DNA from 3 places in the Pseudomonas paraveronii genome. Region 3 is predicted to be linked to each of the others. Evidence: riboswitches for the same ligand, from Rfam matches in the RefSeq annotation. Region 3 holds a riboswitch; each other region holds the start of a gene.

What was found. A riboswitch is a leader RNA that binds a small molecule or an ion and turns the genes downstream of it on or off. The one in region 3 is predicted to bind cobalamin.
Positions count from the first base shown of each region.
Region 1: linked by a shared signal. The riboswitch ahead of U5A08_RS20295 (ABC transporter substrate-binding protein) and the one ahead of cobO (cob(I)yrinic acid a,c-diamide adenosyltransferase) in region 3 are both predicted to bind cobalamin.
Region 2: linked by a shared signal. The riboswitch ahead of U5A08_RS12600 (CbtB domain-containing protein) and the one ahead of cobO (cob(I)yrinic acid a,c-diamide adenosyltransferase) in region 3 are both predicted to bind cobalamin.

Region 1 is NZ_OY817130.1:4,408,637-4,414,666, forward strand. Features, by position in the region: gene U5A08_RS20275 (aldehyde dehydrogenase family protein) at 1-462, shown strand, start outside; gene U5A08_RS20280 (protealysin inhibitor emfourin) at 518-823, opposite strand; gene U5A08_RS20285 (M4 family metallopeptidase) at 852-1,913, opposite strand; gene U5A08_RS20290 (DNA/RNA non-specific endonuclease) at 2,048-2,977, shown strand; cobalamin riboswitch at 3,013-3,207, shown strand; gene U5A08_RS20295 (ABC transporter substrate-binding protein) at 3,322-4,332, shown strand; gene U5A08_RS20300 (FecCD family ABC transporter permease) at 4,341-5,345, shown strand; gene U5A08_RS20305 (ABC transporter ATP-binding protein) at 5,342-6,030, shown strand, end outside.
Region 2 is NZ_OY817130.1:2,762,551-2,768,580, reverse strand. Features, by position in the region: gene cobN (cobaltochelatase subunit CobN) at 1-827, opposite strand, end outside; gene cobW (cobalamin biosynthesis protein CobW) at 831-1,892, opposite strand; cobalamin riboswitch at 1,985-2,184, opposite strand; cobalamin riboswitch at 2,226-2,435, shown strand; gene U5A08_RS12600 (CbtB domain-containing protein) at 2,532-2,720, shown strand; gene U5A08_RS12595 (CbtA family protein) at 2,732-3,436, shown strand; gene U5A08_RS12590 (cobalamin biosynthesis protein) at 3,433-3,825, shown strand; gene cobM (precorrin-4 C(11)-methyltransferase) at 3,896-4,642, shown strand; gene nfuA (Fe-S biogenesis protein NfuA) at 4,890-5,474, opposite strand; gene U5A08_RS12575 (fatty acid cis/trans isomerase) at 5,569-6,030, opposite strand, start outside.
Region 3 is NZ_OY817130.1:4,642,807-4,648,836, reverse strand. Features, by position in the region: gene U5A08_RS21415 (C40 family peptidase) at 165-794, shown strand; gene U5A08_RS21410 (C40 family peptidase) at 939-1,475, shown strand; gene U5A08_RS21405 (PQQ-dependent sugar dehydrogenase) at 1,553-2,866, opposite strand; cobalamin riboswitch at 2,966-3,209, shown strand; gene cobO (cob(I)yrinic acid a,c-diamide adenosyltransferase) at 3,289-3,900, shown strand; gene U5A08_RS21395 (cobyrinic acid a,c-diamide synthase CobB) at 3,897-5,264, shown strand; gene bluB (5,6-dimethylbenzimidazole synthase) at 5,261-5,911, shown strand; gene cbiB (adenosylcobinamide-phosphate synthase CbiB) at 5,908-6,030, shown strand, end outside.

The DNA.
Region 1 (6,030 bases), 230 kb from region 3:
ATGGCCCGCTTCGACCTGCGCGACGAACTGCACAGCCAGGTGCAGGCCACCCTGGCAGAAGGCGCGACCCTGCTGCTGGGCGGTAACAAAGTGCCCGGCGCCGGCAACTACTACGCTCCGACCGTACTGGCCGACGTCACCGACCAGATGACCTCGTTCAAACAGGAGCTGTTCGGCCCCGTCGCCTCCATCATCAGCGCCCGCGACGCTGACCACGCTGTGGCCCTGGCCAACGACAGCGAGTTTGGCCTGACCGCGAGCATCTTCACCCGCGACTCGGCGAAAGCGCGCGAGATCGCCGACCAGCTCGAAACCGGCGGGATCTTCGTCAACGCCTTCAGCGTGTCCGACCCTCGGGTGGCGTTTGGCGGCGTGAAAAAAAGCGGCTTTGGCCGCGAGTTGTCGCACTTTGGCGTGCGGGAATTCTGCAATGCGCAGACGGTATGGCTGGATCGCAAGTAAGCCAAAGCAACCCCTGTGGCCAGGGAGCGTGATCCCACTGGGCTGCGCAACAGGCTCAACAGCGAATATGCCGCCGCACGCACTGCACCAGCCCGTCCAGCGCCTGTGACTTCACCGGTGCGAGCACACAGACCGTGTGCTCGCGCTCACCTTCCGTCACGGTCAAGGTGTAATGCACCTGGCCTGGATTACCGGGTTCCGGCGCGGTGCTTTGCGGCAACTGAAAGAAGTGCGAAGCCTCGATCAGTTGCCGCAACTCTTGCTGGTCCGGCTCGGGCAGCTTCTCCAGTTCCACGGTGTTCGGTCGGGCCAGGCCCGGAAAAAACGCCGGACCACCGATTTCCTTGATCGAAATTTGCATGGCTGCTCCTCACCGCCCAGGGGGGTTGTCAGACGTTAATGCCCACGGCTTTCCAGCCTTCCTTCACCGCCTTGTGCTCAGCCTTGTCAGCACCGTACAGCCGACCGGCGATGTCGTAGGTGATGCGCGCGAAACGCAGAAACCCCGAATTCGGCCGCAACCGCGCATCGCGCAGCGCGTCATACCAGATACGCCCGGCACGCTCCCAGGCAAACCCGCCGATCTTCGTGGCCACCTGATAGAACGCATGGTTGGGAATGCCGGAATTGATATGCACCCCGCCGTTGTCCTCATAGGTCTGCACGAAATCGTCCATATGCCCCGGCTGAGGGTCCTTGCCCAGCAGCTTGTCATCAAACGCGGTGCCTGGCGCTTTCATCGAGCGCAACGCAGTGCCTTTGATTTTCTTGGTAAACAACCCCTTGCCGATCAACCAATCCGCATCTTGCGCCTTTTGCTGCAGCGCGTACTGCTTGATCAGTGAACCGAACACGTCAGACAGCGACTCGTTCAACGCACCGGATTGATTGAAATACATCAGCTTGGCCTCATCCTCGGTCACACCGTGGGCCAACTCATGGCCAATGACATCAAGGGCTATCGTGAACCGATTGAATAGCTGCTGGTCGCCATCACCAAACACCATCTGGCTCGAGTTCCAGAACGCATTGTTGTAGCTCTGGCCAAAATGAACCGTCGCGTCCAGTGCCATACCGGCGTCGTCAATGGAATTGCGGTCGAAGACCTGATCAAAAAAATCGAACGTGGCGCCCAACCCGTCATAGGCCTCGTCCACCGCGACATCACCACTGGCGGGCTGCCCTTCGCCACGGATCAGCTTGCCCGGCAGGCTATCGGCGCCCTCGGCGCTGTAGATCGAACGCCGTTTGTCGGCGCCCATGGCCAGGGCCATATGGGCGGCCCCTTTGGCGGGCACGGCAACCATGCGTAACGAGCGGAACGTGCTGTCTTTGGCACGGGTCCGTAACGCGACGTCCCGTTGCGCTTTATCGCCATTGCGGGCGATCTGGTCGAGCATGTACGGCGGGATCAGGCAGAAAATCGGATTACGATGCTGGCGAACACACATTGGCTGGCTCCATTTTGGCGAGTGGTGAACGTCCGGGTAACCGTTCAAGGATAGTCCTGCTGCGACGGCTTGGCCCAAATTGTCATGAAGCTATGCTGCAGTAGTGTTTATCCAAGGACTGCGAGGAACTTACGATGCCCCCACGCACCGCCAAAATCGCCCTTTCGCACCGCCCCCGGCTCGCCGATCTGCGCCCGTTGATCGCGGCCAGCCCCAGTCTCATGGAGGCCAGGACGGCGACTGCGCGTGTCACCGCGGCCAAGGACCTGCAGGACCGGGGCGGCTACGCTGAAGCGTTTCTCGACCGCTTCGTGGTGCCATGGCCCACGGTGGATGAGGCTCTGGCGGCTGACGTACAACCGCTGCGCCTGGACTACACGCATTTCTCAGTGACCATGTCGCGCTCAAGGCGACTGGCGCTCTACGTGGGCGCCAATATCGATGGCGGACAGCATGTGGATATCATCCGCGCCAACGACGCCTGGGCCTATGACGGCCGCCTGCCCATCAGCGCACAGGTGGGCGACGCGCTCTACACCAACAATGGCCTGGACCGCGGTCACCTGGTACGCCGACAAGACCCCAACTGGGGCGACGCGGCCAACACGGCCAATGCCGATACCTTCCACTTCACCAACTGCTCACCGCAGATGAGCGGCTTCAACCAGAAGACCTGGCTGGAACTCGAGGACTACATTCTCGATAACACTCAACGCTGGAAAGCCCGAGCCACGGTGTTTACCGGCCCGGTGTTGGCGGATGACGACCGTGTCTACCGAGGCGTTAAAATCCCCAAAGCATTCTGGAAAGTGGTCGCCTACCTCGGCGACGACGGCAAGCCTTCCGCCAGCGCCTACATGATCGACCAAAGCCGTGAACTGGGTCAGCTCGACCTCATGTTCGGGCAGCTCAGGACCTACCAGCGCAGCGTGATTCAGATCGAACGATTGACCGGTATTCGCTTCGGCAACCTGGCCGACTACGACGGTTTCAGCAATGAAGAGCGCGCCACGGGGACGCGAATTGAAGCGCTGATCCAGGGCCCTGAAGATATTCGTCTTTGAGCGGGCGACCTAAAGCTATATCGCCTCGCCGTGATCGACTACCATACCGCGCCGGTTCCCAAACGGGACTAATAGGGAATCCGAAGCGCGGTACATCGCGTCAATCGGAACTGCCCCCGCAACTGTAGATGCCGAGCCCGCTCCCCCACTGCCACTGGACCCCGTCCGGGAAGGCCGGAGCGTGGCGACGACGCATCAGTCAGGAGACCTGCCGGCCCAGCAAAATCACTCACCGGCGGGGTGTCCGGGAAGGACATCCTTGCCTGCCTCACCCGCAGCGGTCGAGGGCGTGTTTCCGAACCGTACATCCCCAGTTCCAGGTACGGCTTCAAGGAGATTGCCCCATGCTGCCACGCGTTATCGCCCTGCTCACCGGGCTGGGCTTGTGTGCCCTGGCCCAAGCCAACCCCACTCAGTACCCGCTGACGGTGGAGAACTGCGGCAGCAGCCTGACCTTCGCGCAAGCGCCCGCCCGCAGCGTGACCATCGGCCAGGCTGCTACCGAAATGCTCTATGCCCTCGGCGTGGGCGATAAAGTGGTTGGCACGTCGCTGTGGTTCAACAACGTGTTGCCGCAGTTCAAGGCGCTGAACGACAGCATCGAACGCCTGGCCAATAACGAACCGAGTTTCGAGTCGGTGATCGCCAAGCGCCCGCAACTGGTGGCGGCCGAGCTGGAATGGGTGGTCGGCCCGCAAGGCGTGGTGGGCACCCGCGAGCAGTTTCATGAGTTGAAGATCGCCACCTACCTGTTGCCCTCCGACTGCGAAGGCAAGGACAACCGGGTGGGCGCCGACGGCACGCGGCTGGAGCCATTCCGTGTCGACACGATCTACAAGAGCATCCGCCAACTGGCCGAGATTTTCGACGTGCAGGATCGCGGCCAGCAACTCAACGATGAACTCAAGGCGCGCCTGGCCAAGTCCGTCGCCACGGTGCAAAGCAAGGGGCTCAAGCAGGCCAGCGCGCTGGTGTGGTTCTCCAGCGCCGAGATGGCCAGCGATCCCTACGTGGCCGGTCACAAGGGTGTCCCCGAATTCATGCTGCAGACCCTCGGCCTGCATAACGTGGTGCAGTCCGATGAGGAATGGCCCGCCGTCGGCTGGGAAACCATCGCCAAGGCCAACCCCACCGTGCTGGTGATTGCGCGCATGGACCGCCGCCGCTACCCGGCTGACGATCACGAACAGAAGCTCGCCTTCCTGCGCAGCGACCCGGTGACGCGCAACATGGACGCGGTGAAACACAACCGCATCATCATCCTCGACGCGATGGCGCTGCAGGCCAGCGTGCGCACCTTCGATGGCCTTGAACAACTGGCGACGGCCATCGACGGCTACGATCTGCCGAAATGAGCGCCAGCCTGATACGAACCGTGCTTGCCCTGGCGTTGCTGCTGATCGCCGTGCTCGCCGGCGTAGCCATCGGCGAAACCGCCATCACGCCACACGTGGTGCTCCAAGTGCTGGCCAACAAACTGTGGGCGGCCGGCTACGTGCTGGACCCGATCGATGAAGGCGTGGTGTGGAACTACCGCCTGACCCGCACCCTGGTCGCCGCTGCGTGCGGGGCGGGGCTGGCCACCTGCGGGGTGATTTTGCAGTCGTTGTTGCGCAACCCCCTGGCCGATCCGTACCTGCTGGGTATCAGCGCCGGTGCTTCGACCGGCGCAGTCCTGGTGGTGCTGATGGGCGTCGGCGGTGGTTTGGTTTCACTGTCGGTCGGCGCGTTCGGCGGGGCGATGGCGGCGTTTGCGCTGGTGGTATTGCTCGCACGGGCCAGCGGTTCGTCCAGCGGCACCGGGCAGATCATCCTCGCGGGCATCGCCGGCTCGCAGCTGTTCAATGCGCTCACTGCGTTCCTGATCACCAAATCGGCCAGTTCCGAACAGGCACGCGGCATTTTGTTCTGGCTGCTGGGCAACCTCAGCGGCGTGCGTTGGCCGTCGGTGTGGCTGGCGGTGCCGGTGGCGGTCGCCGGGTTGGCGGTGTGCCTGTGGCATCGCCGTGCGCTGGACGCGTTCACCTTCGGCAGCGACTCGGCGGCCGCCCTTGGTATCCCAGTGCGCCGGGTGCAGTTTGTGCTGGTGGGCTGCGCGGCATTGGTCACGGCGGTGATGGTGTCGATTGTCGGCTCTATCGGGTTTGTCGGGCTGGTAATCCCCCATGCCGTGCGTCTGCTGCTCGGCACCGGGCACTCGCGCCTGTTGCCGGCCAGCGCGTTGGGTGGCGCGCTATTTTTGATCGCGGCTGATGTGCTGTCGCGCACCTTGATCAAGGGCCAGGTGATCCCGGTCGGCGTGGTCACAGCACTGGTCGGTGCGCCGGTGTTTGCGCTGATTCTGATCAGCCGGAGAAACGCTCGATGAATGCGCCTGTGTTGAGCTGCAGCGGGTTGGGCTTCAAGGTACGCGACGCCGAGTTGCTGCGGGATATCCACCTGGAGGTGGCGTCAGGCGAAACCCTCGGGATTGTCGGACCGAACGGCTCCGGTAAATCCACCTTGCTCAAGCTGTTGGCCGGTTTGCGTACACCGGCCCATGGCGAAGTACGCCTTGGGGGCGAGCGTCTGGTCGAACTGTCCCGCCGCACCATCGCACAACGCCTGGCGGTGGTGGAACAACAGGCGGACACCGACGATGCCATTCGCGTGTTCGACGCTGTCGCATTGGGCCGCACCCCGTGGCTGTCGGCGCTGAGCCCGTGGTCCGAGGCAGACGAGTGCATCGTGCGCCAGGCGCTGCACGACGTGGACGCCACCCACTTGAGCAACCGCGCCTGGCGCAGCCTCTCCGGCGGTGAACGCCAACGCGTACACATCGCCCGGGCCTTGGCGCAACGGCCGCAGATTCTGTTGTTGGATGAGCCGACCAATCACCTGGACATCCAGCATCAACTGGCGATTTTGAAGGGGGTGCAGGCGTTGCCCGTCACTACCTTGATCGCCTTGCACGATCTCAACCAGGCGCTGACCTGTGATCGCCTGGCCGTGCTGGAGCGCGGGCGCTTGGTGGCGCTGGGCAAGCCACTGGAAGTGCTGACACCGCAACGGCT
Region 2 (6,030 bases), 1.9 Mb from region 3:
GGCGCCTCTGGGCTGGATTGGGCAAAGCCGGTGGTGTTGAGAATCACCGATGCCTGCACTTCATCCAGCCAATCCTCGACCGCCGTCAGGCAGCCGGGCTCCTTCAGACTGGCCACCGCCATCGGCAACGGATTCAGGCCCGCCGCCTGCAGGCGCTGGCAGAACACATCGATAAAACCGGTGTTGGCCGCTTGCAGATGGGAGCGGTAGAACAGCACGGCCGCCACCGGGAACTCGGGATTCCAGTCCAACTGCCAGTCGCTGAGGCACGCATTGGCCTTGTGCGGGTGATAAATCGCGCTGCGCGCCAGGGTTTTCGGCTCGGCCCAGGCATAGTCGCGGCCCAGATAGCCGCTGGCCAGGCAGCGATAAAAATCCAGCGCGTTGCCCAGGCCGCCCTGGCGCAGGAACTGCCACAGGCGCTCACGCGCTGCGGCATCCACGGTGCTGAGGCCGCTGAGCTCCGGGTCCGCGCGATCATCCCCCGGCACCAGGATCAGCGTGACCCCGCGCTCGGCCAACGCCACCAGACGCTCGATGCCGTAACGCCAATAGCCGATCCCGCCGTGCAGGGAAATCAGGATGACCTTGGCGTGGCGCAGCACCTCGTCGACGTACAAGTCCACCGAGGCATGGTTCTGCACCTGCATCGGGTTGGCCAGGCGAAAGCTGGGGTAGTCCTCGGGCAATTGCTGGGCCGCTTCAGCGAGCAGCGCCAGGCTGGAGTCGCCACTGCACAGGATCACCAGCTCGGCGGGGGTTTGTCCAAGGTCGGCAATATTGTCGTCCGCGACGAAACCGCCGGGCTGGGTCCTGAGCAAGTGCATGGGTTAAACGCTGAGGGCGGCGCGCAATTGCGCTTCGAGGCCCGCCGCATCCAGCTCCTGGCCGATCAGCACCAGGCGCGTGATGCGCGCTTCGTCGGCGCTCCAGGCGCGGTCGAAGTGCTTGTCGAAGCGCGTGCCCACGCCCTGGATCAGCAGGCGCATCGGCTTGTTCGGGATCGCCGCAAAGCCTTTGACGCGCAAGATGCCGTGCTGCACCACCAGTTGGGTCAGGGCGTCGAGCAGCAGGGCTTCGTCGGACTGGGGCAGGTCGATGGAAATGGAGTCGAACGCATCGTGATCATGATCGTCTTCACCTTCGTGATGATGATCGTGATGGCTGTGGCGAGCGTCGATGTGCGCTTCGGAGCCGGCGCCCAGGCCGATCAACACGTCCAGCGGCACACGACCGCTGCTGGCTTCGATGATCTTCACCGCCGGCGGCAACTCTTCGGCGACTTCCAGGCGCACGCGGGCCAGGTCTTCGGGGTTGATCAGGTCGCACTTGTTGAGGATCACCAGGTCGGCGCTGGCCAGTTGGTCGGCGAACAGCTCATGCAGCGGTGATTCGTGGTCCAGGTTCGGGTCGAGTTTGCGCTGGGCGTCGACCTGGTCCGGGAACGCGGCGAAGGTGCCGGCCGCCACGGCGGGGCTGTCGACCACGGTGATCACCGCGTCGACTGTACAGGCGCTGCGGATTTCCGGCCACTGGAACGCCTGCACCAAGGGCTTTGGCAGGGCCAGGCCGGAGGTTTCGATGAGGATATGGTCGAGGTCGCCGCGACGGGCGACCAGTTCGCGCATCACCGGGAAAAACTCTTCCTGCACGGTGCAGCACAGGCAGCCGTTGGCCAGCTCATACACGCGACCGTTGGCTTCTTCCTCGGTGCAACCGATGGAGCACTGCTTGAGGATTTCACCGTCGATGCCCAGCTCGCCGAACTCGTTGACGATCACCGCAATGCGACGGCCCTGGGCGTTATCGAGCATATGGCGCAGCAAGGTGGTTTTGCCCGAGCCGAGAAAGCCGGTAACGATGGTGACGGGGAGTTTGGCCAGTGTTTTCATCGGATGCCCTTGGGGGCGGGCATACGGGACGATAGGCCCTGCGCAGCGCACAGCAGCAGATTTCGTCACCGGATCACCCCGCCCGGTTGAATTGAAAAATCGGTGACGAGGCAGGTCTCCTGGCTTGGGGCTTGCGGGTCTTGCGACCGGCGCTGGCTGCGCCTTCCCGCCTTGATGGCAGTGGCGTGGCAGTCAGATAAACCCTTCACAGTTGCGGGGGCAGCCGCGGCTTGAACCGCGTTCCCTTCTTAGCTTCGGCCTGGGCCGAAGAACCTCGAAGGTGCAAGGCTACAGGTGCTCGGTCAATTTGACTACCGTCGCCCTGCATGCTTTCCTACTCACCTTGTTTCGGGTGCCCTTCACAGGGTGAAACGGGAAACCGGTGCGTCATAGCGATATGACCAGTCCGGTGCTGCCCCCGCAACGGTAAGCGAGCGAAGCGTCACGGCCACTGTGCTTTGTGCATGGGAAGGCGATGCTTTCAGGACTCAGTTCAAGAGCCCCCTCGCAAGCCCGGAGACCGGCCCGAAAAAATCATCCAACAAACCCGCGGTGGGCGGGCGCTGTTTGAATCCTGCGTGCCTGGCTCGCGGGGTTTTCATGCGCTCGTGTCACCCTGAAACCCTGAAGGGACGCGCCATGTCGATCATCAGCAGCACCTCGCATACCGCTAGCAGTACCGCCACCCTGAGCCAACGCCTGAGCGCCGCCATCGGCGCGTCGATCCTCGGCGCGTGCCTGGTGTATTTCGCCGGGTTCTCGCATATCGAAGCGGTACACAACGCCGCCCACGATACCCGCCACAGCGCCGCGTTCCCGTGCCATTGAGACCTGCCAACATGATTAAGCGTATTGCACAAACCGCAGGTTTCAGCGGGCTGCTGGCCGCCCTGTTGCTGACTCTGCTGCAAAGTTTTTGGGTCGCCCCGCTGATCATGCAGGCGGAAACCTTTGAAAAAGCCCCGGCCGCGACGGAAGTGGTGCATGAGCACGCCGCCGGTACAACCGCGCACACTCATGACGCCGAAGCCTGGGAGCCGGAAGACGGCTGGCAGCGCGTGCTGTCCACCACCGGCGGCAACCTGGTGGTGGCGGTCGGTTTCGCGCTGATGCTCGCCGGTCTCTACACCCTGCGCGCGCCGACCCGCACGGCTCAAGGGTTGCTGTGGGGCCTGGCCGGCTACGCGACCTTTGTTCTGGCGCCAACCCTGGGCCTGCCACCGGAATTGCCGGGCACTGCCGCCGCCGACCTGGCGCAACGGCAGATCTGGTGGATCGGCACTGCGGCCTCAACCGCAGCCGGTATCGCGCTGCTGGTATTCGGAGGCAACTGGCTGCTCAAAGCGCTGGGCGCGGCGATCCTCGTGGTACCTCATGTGATTGGCGCACCGCAACCTGAAGTGCATTCGATGCTGGCCCCTGAGGCCCTCGAAGCGCAGTTCAAGATTGCCTCGCAACTGACCAACGTCGTGTTCTGGCTGGCGCTGGGCCTAATCAGCGCCTGGCTGTTTCGCCGCAATCGCGACGATCGATACTCGGCATGAACCTGGTGGTCGGCCTGGGCTGCCAGCGCGGCTGCGCGCTGCAAGCCCTGCTCGACCTGCTGGACGCCGCCCTCGCCGAGGGCGGTATCGAGCGCCACCGCATCACGGCGCTGGCCAGCATTGATCGCAAGCAGGACGAGCCGGGCTTGTTAGCTCTGGCGCAAGTCCTGAACCTGCCACTGCAGTGCTTCAGCGCCGCGCAACTGGCAGCGTATGAAGGTCGCCTGAGCCATAGATCTGCCGTCGCCTTTGCCCATACCGGTTGTTACGGCATCGCCGAAAGCGCGGCCCTGGCCCTGGCCGAACAGCTCAGCGGCGCCCCTGCCCGCTTACTGATCCCGCGCAAAAAATCCGCCCGAGCCACGTTGGCATTGGCCTGCGCCGACTGAAATCGCGATAATCGCCGCTTCCGATCATGAGCAATCTTCATGCTCGCCCGCTTTTCCACAGGAATTCTCCATGACCGTCTACTTCATCGGCGCCGGCCCCGGCGACCCGGAATTGATCACCGTCAAAGGCCAGCGGCTGATCCGCAGTTGCCCGGTGATCATCTATGCGGGGTCGCTGGTGCCGGCGGCGGTACTGGAAGGCCATCAGGCCGAACAGGTGGTCAACAGCGCCGAACTGCACCTGGAACAGATTATCGACGTGATCAAGGCCGCCGATGCCAAGGGCCAGGATGTGGCGCGGGTCCACTCCGGCGATCCAAGCCTGTATGGGGCGATTGGCGAACAGATCCGGCAGTTGCGCGAGTTGGGCATTGCGTTCCAGATCATCCCCGGGGTCACCGCCGTAGCGGCCTGCGCAGCGCTGCTGGAGACCGAACTGACGCTGCCGGACATCGCCCAGAGCGTGATCCTCACCCGGTATGCGGACAAAACCCGCATGCCTGCCGGTGAAGACTTCGACAGCCTGGCCCGTCATGGCACAACCATGGCGATTCACCTGGGGGTCAATCATTTGGAGAAGATCGTTGCCGAACTGCTGCCGCACTACGGCGCGGATTGCCCGATTGCCGTGGTACACCGTGCGACCTGGCCGGATCAGGATTGGGCCGTCGGCACCTTGGCGGACATCGCCGAAAAGGTCGCGGCCAAGGGCTTCAGGCGCACGGCGCTGATTGTGGTGGGTCGGGTGCTGGCCAGTGACAGTTTCAGCGCGTCGTCGCTGTATCGGGCCGGGCATGCGCACTTGTACCGACCTTAATCCAAAACATCATGAGTTGTTATCAACACACTGTTTTAAATAAATAAATACAAAAATTTGTGGGAGGGGGCTTGCCCCCGATAGCGGTGTATCAGTCGATTAATAAGGAGACTGACAGGATGCTATCGGGGGCAAGCCCCCTCCCACACTTAATCTTTAGCGTTAGACAAAAGTCGTAACCAACTGAAATTAAATAAAAAACGGCGCTCACGGGGCGCCGTTTTTTAGTTCGCAGTGAACACCTGACTCAGTAGTAGGCGTTTTCTTTCTGCGTGTGGTCAGTCACATCACGTACACCCGTGAGCTCCGGAATGCGCTCGAGCAAGGTGCGCTCGATGCCTTCACGCAGGGTCACGTCCGCCTGGCCGCAGCCCTGGCAGCCGCCGCCGAACTTCAATACGGCGATACCGTCCTCCACCACGTCGATCAAGCTGACCTGCCCGCCGTGGCTGGCCAGGCCAGGGTTGATCTCGGTCTGCAGGTAGTAATTGATACGCTCGTTGACCGGGCTGTCGGCGTTGACGTTCGGCACCTTGGCGTTCGGTGCCTTGATGGTCAATTGGCCGCCCATGCGGTCGGTCGCGTAGTCGACCACCGCGTCGTCGAGGAACGCTTCGCTGAAGGCATCGATATACGCGGTGAAGCTTTTCAGCCCCAGCGCGGTGTCTTCCGGCTTCTCTTCGCCTGGCTTGCAGTAGGCGATGCACGTCTCGGCGTACTGGGTGCCAGGCTGGGTGATAAAGACGCGGATGCCGATACCCGGGGTGTTCTGCTTGGACAGCAGGTCAGCCAGGTAATCGTGGGCGGCGTCGGTAATGGTTATGGCAGTCATGGAAACTCCTCACAGGCTTGCTGGCAGTTTACGCCAAAATATTACGCAGATACAAAGCCCCAGTAATTTTGTCGGAAAAGCCTCGCCATCGTCGTCAGAGGTTTTCATAGCGGTTCATATCCAGCACACCCTCTTCCACCGGCGTAGTTTCGCGGATGTAGGTCGACAGATCGTGGAAGTACTCCCAGAACTGCGGATGACTGCGGCGCACACCCCAACGATCGACGATTTTCTCGAAGTGCTGGGCGTCCCGGGCACTTTCCATCGCCGCGACAAACGCCGGCACCTGCTCGGCCGGGATATTGAACATGAAGTTCGGATAACTGCTCAGCACGCCGGGGTAGACCGTCAACGTGTCCAGGCCCGGTTGATAGCGAGAAGCCTCACCCAGCATGAACGCGACATTACTGTGGGCACGGTTGCGCAGCAGGCTGTAGACCTCACGATGACCGGTGCGGGTTTCGACGCGCAGCATGGTTGCTTCCGGCAATTGGTCGATAACCTTGAGCCCCGCCGCCGGGCGTGATGTCAGGCGACTCAGGGCCTGCTCGGCATC
Region 3 (6,030 bases):
CTGCGTTTGGGCCGGCTTGGCCACGCAAAACACGTGCATAGGGTATTAAGGGCTTAGATGTCATAGCGCAAACAATAAGTCACATAGGTCACGATTGAATTTGCAAATCGATGTGATAGAAGGCATAGTCTCGACTTCTTTACACATTTGCCACGGTCGTGCCCATGCTAAATCGCTTCGCACCCCTCGTGCCTCTCGCACTTGTAGCTCTGTTGTTTGGTTGCGCCTCCCACCCTCAACAAGTGGCCGAGCAGCACGCTCAACAGTATAAAAATCAGGCAAAATTCGTTGCTGCGCAGTCTTCCACTGTTTATGAGGAAGAGCTGGCAACCGAAAAAGAACTGGCCGCCTTCGCTGGCAACAAGCCTTATCAGCTTCCCGTTCTGGCCGACAGCATTCTCGAGCGCGGCATGTCCCTGATCGGTACCCGTTACCGTTTCGGCGGTACTTCCGAAGCCGGTTTCGATTGCAGCGGTTTTATCGGTTACCTGTTTCGTGAAGAAGCTGGCATGAACCTGCCACGCTCCACTCGCGAAATGATCAACGTGAATGCACCGTTGGTCGCGCGTAACAACCTCAAGCCGGGTGATCTGCTTTTCTTCAGTACCAGTGGTCGTGGTCGCGTCAGTCACGCCGGTATCTACCTGGGCGATAACCAGTTTATCCACTCCAGCAGCCGCCGCAGCGGTGGTGTTCGAGTCGACAGCCTGGGCGACAGCTACTGGAGCAAAACCTTCATCGAAGCCAAACGCGCACTCGCCATGGCCCCGACGACGATTACCGCCAGCAAGTAAAGTTAAAGTGATACTTGAAGTTTGACGTGTAAGCGCTAGAATCCTTGAATATTGTTGTAATCCGTTCGCGCAAGCCTTGCTTGCGCGTTCTGGTTTTCAGCGTTCGGCAGCGAAAGCCGCATCCAGACCAGGATTGTTCTGCACATGTCGACCTCGGCCCGCCTGATTCTTATTGTTTGCGCCGCGCTGATCAGCGCCTGCGCAAGCCGACCGCAGCCTGCGCCCGTAGCGGCCAAGCCTAAACCGGTGTTCAACACCAGCCAGAGTTTCTCGCCAGCCGCCGAAGACGTGCTCTTCCGAGCGCTGGGCCTGGTCGGTACGCCTTATCGTTGGGGTGGCAACACGCCAGACTCGGGGTTCGATTGCAGCGGGCTGATCGGGTTTGTCTACCGTGATGCCGCCGGCATCTCCCTGCCGCGCACCACGCGCGAACTGATCGTGATGCGTGGCCAGGACGTCAGCGAGCAGAACCTGCAAACCGGTGACCTGTTGTTCTTCGCCACGGGCGGTGGCTCGCAGGTCAGCCACGCCGGGATCTATGTCGGCGAAGGGCGCTTTGTGCATGCGCCGCAAACGGGCGGTACGGTGAAGCTGGACACCTTGTCCAAAGCCTATTGGCAGAATGCCTACCTGAGTGCCAAGCGTGTGTTGCCGGCTGAAAATCTGGCGCGTAACCCTTAAGTCAAACCAGGATCCCAATGTGGGAGGGAGCTTGCTCCCTCCCTCCCACATTTGTTTTGTGGCGGTCTTGAGAATAGTTACTTAGCCGCAGAAACCCGCCACACCTTATTCCCCACATCATCCGCCACCAGCAAACCGCCTTGCTTGTCGATGACCACGCCAACCGGTCGGCCCATGGCTTGCCCGTCGCTGTTGAGGAACCCGGTCAGCACGTCGACCGGCGGCCCCTTCGGCTTGCCGCCCTCGAACGGTACGAAGATCACCTTGTAGCCGCTGTGCGGCTTGCGGTTCCACGAACCGTGCTGGCCGATAAACGCGCCGTTGATAAAGGGCGCCGGGAGTTTGCTGCCCTCGGCGAAGGTCAGGCCTAGCGAGGCGGTGTGTGGGCCTACGGCGTAGTCCGGCGCAATGGCTTTGGCCACCAGATCCAGGTTTTGCGGCGTGACGCGTACATCCACATGCTGCCCGTAGTAGCTGAAGGGCCAGCCATAAAAGGCGCCATCCTGGACCGAGGTGATGTAGTCCGGCACCAGGTCGCTGCCGATCTCATCGCGCTCGTTCACCGCAGTCCACAGCTTGCCGCTCTGCGGTTCCCAGGCCATGCCGTTGGGGTTGCGCAGGCCGGAGGCGAAGATGCGGTGCTGGCCGCTGGCGCGGTCGACTTCCCAGATCGCCGCGCGGCCTTGTTCCGCTTCCAGGCCGTTCTCGGCCACGTTGCTGTTGGAACCGACGCTCACATACAACTTGCTGCCGTCCTTGCTGGCCACCACGTTTTTCGTCCAGTGATGGTTGATGCTGCCCGCTGGCAGGTCGATGACCTTGCTGCCGGCGGTCTTGATCGCGGTTTCGCCGGTCTGATAGGCAAAGCGCAGCAGCTTGTCCGAATCGGCCACGTACAGGTCATTGCCGACCAGCGTCATGCCGAAGGGCGAGTTGAGGTTTTCCAGGAATACCGTGCGGGTCTCCGCGACCCCATCATGGTCGGCATCGCGCAGCAGGGTGATGCGGTTTGGGCTCGGCACACCGGCGCCGGCGCGGCCCATGACTTTCTCCATCACCCAGCCACGAATGCCTTTGGAGTCATCCGGCTTGGGCGGCGCGTTGGTTTGCGCCACCAGCACATCGCCGTTGGGTAATACGTACAGCCAGCGCGGGTGGTCCAGGCCTTCGGCGAAGGCCGCCACCTGGGTGCCGGCGGCGGCCGTGGGCTGGGTGCCCGCCGGCCAGCCAATGGCCGGGGCGATGTTCACCGTGGGGATCAGCGTCTTGTTCGGTTCCGGCAATCGCGGCGAGGGCCCGGTGCCGTCGGATACCTTCAGGGTCGAGCTTTCGCCGCAGGCGGCAAGGCTGCCCGCGAGCATGATCAGTAAGGCGAGTCTTGTTTTATGCATGGTTTTCTCCTGGATGCCTGTAAGGGTAGAGGTGTGCGTTGCGGCGATGGTTCAAGTACAAGGCCAGCTTTAATTGACGCTCCACCCCCAACCCACTAACCTTCGCGGCTTGTTCCAGGTGCTCTGTGACCTACGGGTCGACTGAGTGAAACAGGGAAGCCGGTGAGTGAGCGCACTTGTACACAGTGCTGCCGCGATTCCGGCGCTGCCCCCGCAACGGTAAATGAGTCAAAACGGTGCTGTTTGCCACTGTATCGCTCGCGATATGGGAAGGCGCGCCGTCGGCGTGCGCTCTAGCGCGCCACTCATGAGCCCGGAGACCGGCCCGGATCATCCAACAGCATCACGGTGGGCGATGCTTGGCTGTCTGTTTTTGATTTTTCCTGCCCGCCGTTTTTGTCCAGCCCCAACGGAGAGCTGCCATGACCGATTCCCCCGAGCGCGACGAACGCCACCTGGCGCGCATGCTGCGTAAAAAAGCCGTGATCGATGAGCGCATCGCCAATTCCCCGAACGAATGCGGCTTGCTGCTGGTGCTGACCGGCAACGGCAAAGGCAAGAGCAGCTCGGCATTTGGCATGCTGGCCCGTGCCATGGGCCATGGCATGCAGTGCGGTGTGGTGCAGTTCATCAAGGGGCGCAACAGCACTGGCGAAGAACTGTTCTTCCGCCGCTTCCCCGAGCAAGTGCGTTTCCATGTGATGGGCGAGGGCTTTACCTGGGAAACCCAGGACCGCCAGCGTGATATCGCGGCCGCCGAAGCCGCCTGGGCGGTGTCCCGCCAATTGCTGCAAGACCCGTCCATCGGTCTGGTGGTGCTGGATGAGCTGAACATCGCGCTCAAGCACGGCTATCTCGACCTGGATCAAGTCCTTGGCGATCTGCAAGCCCGCCCGCCGATGCAGCACGTGGTCGTCACCGGCCGTGGCGCCAAGCCCGAGCTGATCGAAATGGGCGACACCGTCACCGAGATGGGCATGCTCAAGCACGCGTTCCAGGCCGGTATCAAGGCACAGAAAGGCGTCGAACTTTGAATCAGCCCCGTCATTGCCCGGCCGTCTTGATCGCCGCACCGGCGTCCGGCCAGGGCAAAACCACGGTCACCGCCGCGCTGGCCCGTTTGCACCGCAACCTGGGGCGTAAGGTGCGCGTGTTCAAATGCGGCCCGGACTTCCTCGACCCGATGATTCACGAGCGCGCCAGCGGTGCGCCGGTGTATCAATTGGATATGTGGATGGTGGGCGAGCAGGAAAGTCGTCGCTTGCTGTGGGAAGCAGCGGGGGAGGCGGACCTGATCCTGATCGAAGGCGTGATGGGCCTGTTCGACGGCACGCCTTCCAGCGCTGACCTGGCGCGACACTTCGGTGTCCCGGTGCTCGGCGTGATCGATGGCACGGCCATGGCGCAGACCTTCGGCGCCCTGGCCCTCGGCCTGGCACGCTACCAGCCGGACTTGCCGTTCGCCGGGGTGCTGGCCAACCGCGTCGGCACCCTGCGCCATGCACAACTGCTTGAAGGCAGCCTCACCGAAGGCCTGCGCTGGTATGGCGCGCTGTCCCGCGAGACCGCTATCGAATTGCCCAGTCGCCACCTGGGCCTGGTGCAAGCCAGCGAACTGAATGACCTCGACCTGCGCCTGGACGCTGCCGCCCAGGCGTTGGGCAGCAGTTGCGAGGTCGCGTTACCGCCGCCGGTGACCTTTGCCGCACCGCCCGTGACCCGCGCCGAACCGTTGCTGGCCGGCGTGCGTATTGCCATCGCCCGTGACGAAGCCTTCGCCTTCACCTACGGTGCGAGCCTCGATCTGCTGCGGGCGATGGGCGCTGAGTTGAGCTTCTTCTCGCCGATCCACGATCGCCAATTGCCCGATGCCGACAGCCTCTATCTGCCGGGCGGTTACCCCGAATTGCATCACCAGGCGCTGTCGGAAAACACCGCGATGCTGGATGCGATCCGTGCCCATCACGCTGCCGGCAAACCGCTGCTCGCCGAGTGTGGCGGGATGCTTTATCTGTTGGACTCGCTCACTGATGTCGACGGCATCCGCGCCGAGCTGGTCGGCCTGCTGCAGGGCGATGCGGTGATGCAAAAAAAGCTCGCGGCCCTGGCCCTGCAAAGCGTCGAATTGCCCGAGGGTGTGTTGCGCGGTCATACCTATCACCACTCGCTGACCAGCACCGAATGGCAGCCCGTTGCCCGTGGCGTGAGCCCCAATGGTGGGCGCGGGGCCGAGGCGGTGTATCGGCAGGGGCGGCTGACCGCGTCCTACGTCCACTTCTATTTCCCTTCCAACCCCCGCGCCGTTGCTGCGCTGTTTGCGCCCGGCGAAGGCAAATCGCACTCGGCTAAACACCACGAATCCACTGCGGGAGCGGGCTTGCCCGCGATAGGCTCATGACCGACAACGCCTTCCCCGAAGCCGAGCGCCAGGCCGTCTACCGCGCCATCGCCGAGCGCCGTGACATGCGTCACTTCAGCGGCGGCGATGTGGCTCCCGAACTGCTGCACCGTTTGCTCCAGGCCGCACACCAGGCGCCGAGCGTTGGCTTGATGCAGCCGTGGCGGTTTATCCGCATCAGTGACCGCCAACTGCGTAGCCGGATTCAACAGTTGGTGGAGGAAGAACGCATACGCACCGCCGAAGCGTTGGGCGAGCGTTCCGATACATTTATGAAGCTCAAGGTCGAAGGCATCCACGACTGCGCCGAAGTGCTGGTGGCGGCGCTGATGGATGACCGCGAGCGGCATATCTTCGGCCGACGCACTTTGCCGGAAATGGACATGGCCTCGTTGTCCTGCGCGATCCAGAATCTGTGGCTGGCGGCGCGTGTCGAAGGCTTGGGCATGGGCTGGGTCTCGCTGTTCGAGCCGCAGGCCCTGGCCGACCTGCTGGGCTTGCCGCCCGGCGCGAAACCCCTGGCGGTGTTGTGCCTGGGGCCGGTCGAGGCGTTCTATCCGGCACCGATGTTGCAGCTCGAAGGCTGGGCCGAACCGCGGCCGCTGAGTGACATGTTGTATGAGAATACCTGGGGAGTGCGTCAATGAGTGTGGCCTTGCTGTGTGTCGCTGCGGTGGCGCTGGATGCGCTGCTGGGCGAGCCCAGGCGCTGGCATCCGCTGGTGGCGTTCGGCAATTTTGCCGCGCGTATCGAGCAGCGTTTCAAC